2 linked regions of the Saccharobesus litoralis genome follow. The protein of the gene in region 1 binds, or shares a complex with, the protein of each later gene. Links are inferred from orthologs where the notes say so. Each region holds a gene or a part of one and is shown in the gene's direction. Other genes may lie near its edges.

Region 1 (2,999 bases):
AAGATATTGAATTAGAGTATCGAACTGAATTAAAGGATGTTAAGCAATTAGGTAAAGTCAGTGAAAAGCTGACACATGTTGCAAGGGAATTTCGACTGGCTTTTCCTCATGATCCCGTTAAAGGTAATTGGCGAGAAAAAATCCAAGACGAATCGATTAACGAGATATTGAACAAAATATACGAAACTATTGATTTTGCTTACGAAGTGGTTAAACAATGTGTTTCACGTACCAAAGGCATAGATAGCTGCTTTGAGCGCTTGTGTCACGCACAAGCAGCATTGTCTTCTGTGACGGATATGACTAAGGTCGATGTGAGTTTGTGGTATGAAACTACCATGCGGCATGTCTCGCTTAATTTAACGCCATTATCTGTTGCTGATAAATTTGCGCCTATTATGCAAGAGAAACAGCAAAGCTGGTTGATGACATCGGCGACGTTATCTGTTGATGGTGGCTTTAGTCATTTCACAGAATTACTCGGATTAAACCCGCATAAAACTTTGGTGCTCGATAGTCCTTTCGCCTACGATAAGCAAGCTTTGCTGTGTGTACCGCGCATGTTTCCTGAGCCTAACGATAGAGACGTATTAAATGCGTTAGTGGATGTTTGCCAGCAACTAATCAAAGCCAGTGGTGGGCGATGCTTTTTGTTGTTTACCAGTTATAGAATGATGAATTTAGTGGCTAATCGTTTAGAAAAAATAGTCAAAAATCCATTGTTAGTGCAGGGGCAAACAGGTAAACGAGAATTATTAAATCAGTTTCTTGCTGATGATGAAACGGTATTATTGGCAACCGGTGCTTTTTGGGAAGGCGTTGATGTGCGAGGGGATGCACTCAAGTGTGTGTTAATTGATAAGTTACCTTTTGCTTCACCGGATGATCCCGTTACGCAAGCCCGAATTGATAATTGTAAGCGTCAAGGGCTTGATCCCTTTAGCAAAATTCAAATTCCACAAGCGGTGATCACACTAAAACAAGGTGCAGGTCGCCTTATTCGAGACGTGAATGACACCGGTGTGCTTGTCATTTGTGATCCACGTATTGCGACTCGGCAATACGGTCAAAGTTTTATAAAAAGCTTACCTAATATGCAGCGAACGCGCAGTATGAGTAAGGTTGTTCGTTTTTTATCTGAGATGAGTTAATGAGTAAGATTTTAGCAATAGATACTTCAACTGAAGCCTGCTCTGTGGCGTTAGTTGATGGACAAAATGTCCTAGCTAACCGTTATGAAGTTTGCCCAAGAGAGCATAATAAAAAAGTACTAGTGATGACTCAGCAAGTGCTAGATGAAGCACAAGTGTCACTCGATGCGGTTGATTTCATCGCTTATGGTGCAGGACCTGGCAGTTTTACTGGTGTGCGTATTACTGCGGGTATTGTCCAAGGTTTGGCATTTGGTGCCAAAAAGCCGGTGATTGGTGTAAGTAGTTTAGCGGCTATGGCTCATCAGATGTACCGATTACATAATGCTAAAAACGTGATTGCAGCTATTGATGCGCGAATGAGTGAGATTTACTTAGGAGTGTATCGGGTTAAATCATTAGGTTTAGTTGAGCCGATTGAAGATGAAAAGGTAACTCCCCCTGAAGGTGGCCTTTCACACTTTAATCAATCAGATGAATGGCATGGGACTGGAACAGGGTGGCAGACGTATCGAGATGAACTTACGTGCCAAGTTAAAGTCGTAGTAGATGATGAAACTTTATTTCCTAACGCCATTGATATCGCATTGCTAGCGTTAGAAAAAGCCAATAAAGGGCAACAGCAGTCGGCTGAGCATGTGGTGCCAACATACCTACGTAATGACGTAGCGTGGAAAAAAATGCCAGGACGAGAATAGATTTGCTGAGCTAAGTATCAATGAATATACTTAAATAGAGACAGGTTTAACGGTTATTGTTGGCATGGATATTTTGCAAACGGGTTTAGCTGCACAAAGTTTGGCGTCAGTATTTAATGCTGATGTGAATTCTGTTGTGCGTAAGCCGCCAGAACCTGATCCTCAGCGGCAGCCGCAGCCTGAGCTTGGATCTCAAACTGAACAAAATCCAGCAAATAAACAGTCTGAGTTAACCGGACAAGAACTGCTTGATAGTCGTCAAGCGGCTAAGCAGCAGCTAGACGCGCTTAATACTAATTCTCAGATTAACACGCAGAATCAGCAAAATTTTCAATCACCACAATCACCACAAATAGAAAATACCAACAGAAGTGCAATTTCAGCTTATAGCGCCGTACAAAATCAAACCAAACGAGAAGAAATTCAAGGTTTACTAGGTGTTGATACTTATGTTTAGTTTTTGTTTAGATAGAAATGTGAAATCCGTGATCAAATTAATAAGTGAATACAGATTAACCTTAAATAGAGCCACCCGGTTTTTTTCAGTTCGTTTTTTCTCCTTATTATGTTTAATGTCAGTGGCGGGTTGTAGCCAAATTCCAGATAACTTAACTGTACCAGAAGGTACGCAATTAACCAGTTATCAAAGTGTTTTGCAAAACTTAGAAAAAAAACAACCGGCTGATACATTAGTTCGCTGGGGAGGAACGATTGTCCGTGTCGATAATTTACAGACTAAAAGTCGTATTGAACTGGTTAATTTTGACTTAATGTCGAGCACTCGACCTAAAGTGTCGGATAACTCAGATGGGCGTTTTCGGATTTATGTTAATGGGTTTCTTGATCCTGAAATCTATCAGCAAGGCCGCTCTCTTTCTGTGTTAGGCACATTAACCAAGAGTGAGTTAGGGCAGGTTGGTGAGCACGAATTACTATTTCCGGTCGTCAATGCCCAGGCTATTCATTTGTGGAAAGAGCAAATGAGCGATGATGAGTTAATACGCATGCAGCACGATCTATGGCGGCATCACCCTAGCTATTATCATCAGCGACTTGGTTTACGCTATTATTATCTAAACGATACCAATCAAAAGAAGCGTTCAAATAAGCAACGCCAGAAAAAGGCTAATAAAGGCGCTAAATACGAAAT
Region 2 (2,998 bases), 1.4 Mb from region 1 along the record:
CATATTGGTTACTTCAGTTTTTAGCGATTGATTAACCCAGTTATCTTAGAGGGTTTTGCTTTTGTTGTCAGTCAGAAAAAACAAAACCGCAACGAGTGCGGTTTTGTGAAAGTCGTATTTGGAGAAAGGGTATTAGCTATTTAAAGCAGCTCTTACCTGCTGACTTACGGCACCCATATCGGCGCGGCCTTGGATCTGGGGTTTTAACACGCCCATGACTTTCCCCATATCTTGCATACCTTGTGCACCTGATGATGTGATGGCAGCAGATATCAATTCTTTAATTTCGGCTTCGCTTAATTTAGCAGGCAAGAAACCTTCAATTACTTCAATCTCGGCGGCTTCGTTAGCAGCTAAGTCTTCGCGGCCAGCATCTTGGAATTGGCTAAAAGAGTCTTTACGTTGTTTAACCATTTTGGTTAAAACGGCGATGACATCGTCATCATTCAGCTCTTTTTTCTCGTCGATCTCAATTTGTTTGATCGCGGCTAAAGCCATACGAATAGTTCCAAGGCGAGCTTTATCTTTCGCTCGCATCGCGTCTTTTTGTGCGTCCTTTAACTGGGCAATTAAGCTCATGAGTTGAATCTAATTCTTAGTAAAGACGAGTACGACGTGCGTTTTCGCGAGCTACTTTTTTAGCAGAACGCTTAACTGCAGCAGCTTTTTTACGCTTACGCTCAGAAGTTGGCTTTTCATAGTGCTCGCGACGACGAACTTCTGAAAGGATACCCGCTTTTTCACATGAACGCTTGAAACGGCGTAAAGCTACGTCAAACGGCTCGTTATCTTTTACCTTAATAACTGGCATTAAAAATCACCTCAAGGATGTTAATTTAAACTCGCTCTGCCTAAATAATGAACGAGTGACTAAAAAATGGTGCGGCATTCTAAACCCAAGGCCTTATGCTTGTAAAGCAACTTTTGTTTGAAAAAAATGCCAACGTCGCTAAAATGCGCGGCCAGCCTGTTTTAAGAGTGTAACTTATGCGAATTATCGGTATTGAAACTTCATGTGATGAGACCGGCATTGCGATTTATGACGATCAGCAAGGCCTGTTAGCCCATCAATTATATAGTCAGGTTAAGTTACATGCCGATTACGGTGGTGTGGTGCCAGAGTTAGCCTCTCGCGACCATGTGCGTAAAACATTACCCTTAATTGAAGCCGCGCTAAAACAGGCCAATTCATCCAAGGACGATATCGATGGTATTGCTTATACGGCGGGCCCTGGTCTAGTTGGTGCATTATTAGTGGGCTCAACCGTCGCGCGAGGATTAGGCTTTGCATGGCAAAAGCCTGTTGTCCCAGTGCATCATATGGAAGGACATTTGTTAGCGCCAATGCTGGAAGATGATGTACCTGAATTTCCTTTTATCGCTTTGCTTGTTTCTGGGGGGCATACTTTACTCGTTGAAGTACAAGGCATTGGCCAATACCGAATTTTAGGTGAGAGTATTGACGATGCGGTGGGTGAGGCCTTCGATAAAACCGCTAAATTAATGAATTTAGATTATCCAGGTGGGCCAAGGTTGGCCAAATTAGCAGAACAAGGTCAAGCTGGGCGCTATAAATTTCCACGTCCAATGACAGATCGTCCAGGGTTAGACTTTAGTTTTTCTGGGTTAAAAACCTTCACAGCTAATACATTACGCGCGGAAGGGGGTGTGGATAATGCAGATCAGCAAACATTAGCTGACATCGCCTATGCATTCCAAGAAGCCGCCGTTGATACCTTATTAATTAAATGTAAGCGAGCGTTAAAGCAAACAGGGCTTAAGCGATTGGTCATTGCTGGTGGGGTGAGTGCCAATGTCTTTTTACGTGAGCAATTAGCTGAGTTAATGCGTAAGTTAGGCGGGCAAGTGTATTATCCGCGTACTGAATTTTGTACCGATAACGGCGCTATGATTGCTTATGCGGGCATGCAAAGGCTTAAAGCGGGCCAAACCACTTTGGATGCAGTGGTTAAACCGCGCTGGCCAATTGAAGAGTTGCCTGCGGTTTAAGTTTTAGGCGGAGATCAAGGATCTTTTCTCTTCGCTTTTCTTTTTAATTTTCGTAAAGCGGATAGATGTTTTTCATCCATTGTTCTTTCATTGCCATCTAGTAAGCGTCGAATATTGGCGGTGTGACGGCCGACAATGAGTAAACATAGCATTAAACTTGGGTATACATAGTCTGGCTTTAAGAAGTAAACATATAGCGGCGCAATTCCCGCTGTGGTTATCGACGCTAAGGAAGAAAAGCGCGACTTGTATAAAACTGCGGTCCAAGTTGTCACAAGCAGTAAGCCCAAATCTAATCCCAGTGGAAGCATTGAACCAAATGCGGTTGCGACCCCTTTTCCGCCTTTAAAGCGGTAATACACAGGCCAAATATGGCCCATACAAGCGATAATCGCGATGATACCTAACTCAATTGGTGGTAAGCCAAGGAAGTATGAGCCATAAACAGGTATAACCGCTTTAAATGTATCGAATAAAAAGGTGAATGCCGCCGCTTTTGCGCCACCGATACGGTACATGTTGGTTGCCCCAGGGTTTCCTGAGCCATGTGTGAGTGGGTTGGGGGTACGAAAGAATACATGCGCCAAGCGAGCGCCTGATAATGAACCTATCAAATATGCAATGACCAGCATAGGCCAGAATAAATTCGTCATCAGTCCTGTATTTTTCCTTTTAGTAAAATAGGGTAAACTTGTCAGCTTAGACTCGCTACCACTTTTTGGCTGATTCTTATCTAACGATAACTTAGTTGATTGACTTGATTTTAATTAAGTCTTTGAGCCTTGTTGCCGCTTAATCTGCCTGAATATTTTATAAATGACACTTGCTCAGTTTTAACGCAGGCAAGAATAGCAAAGAATTTGACACTTCACTATGGCAATTGTTTTTATTGAGAACTTGAGCGTAGATTCCTGTATTGGTGTTTACGATTGGGAAAAGCGCATTCGACAAAAATTAATTTTTACGATTGAAATGGCTTGGCCTAACA

The links.
Region 2: the proteins of tsaB (region 1) and tsaD are in contact, whole or in part, in a solved structure (PDB 4WQ4), measured with the Escherichia coli proteins. The link is inferred for Saccharobesus litoralis from one-to-one orthologs.

What each region holds. Positions count from the first base shown.
Region 1 is NZ_CP026604.1:4,362,920-4,365,918, reverse strand. It holds tsaB (tRNA (adenosine(37)-N6)-threonylcarbamoyltransferase complex dimerization subunit type 1 TsaB), read left to right. Parts: upstream 1-1,150; coding sequence 1,151-1,849; downstream 1,850-2,999. Other genes in the region: C2869_RS16105 (Slp family lipoprotein), read left to right, coding at 2,299-2,999; C2869_RS16110 (hypothetical protein), read left to right, coding at 1,914-2,306; C2869_RS16120 (ATP-dependent DNA helicase), read left to right, coding at 1-1,151. UniProt on the Escherichia coli protein: Required for the formation of a threonylcarbamoyl group on adenosine at position 37 (t(6)A37) in tRNAs that read codons beginning with adenine.
Region 2 is NZ_CP026604.1:2,994,989-2,997,986, forward strand. It holds tsaD (tRNA (adenosine(37)-N6)-threonylcarbamoyltransferase complex transferase subunit TsaD), read left to right. Parts: upstream 1-987; coding sequence 988-2,010; downstream 2,011-2,998. Other genes in the region: dnaG (DNA primase), read right to left, coding at 1-3; C2869_RS10715 (GatB/YqeY domain-containing protein), read right to left, coding at 133-579; rpsU (30S ribosomal protein S21), read right to left, coding at 596-811; plsY (glycerol-3-phosphate 1-O-acyltransferase PlsY), read right to left, coding at 2,025-2,663; folB (dihydroneopterin aldolase), read left to right, coding at 2,884-2,998.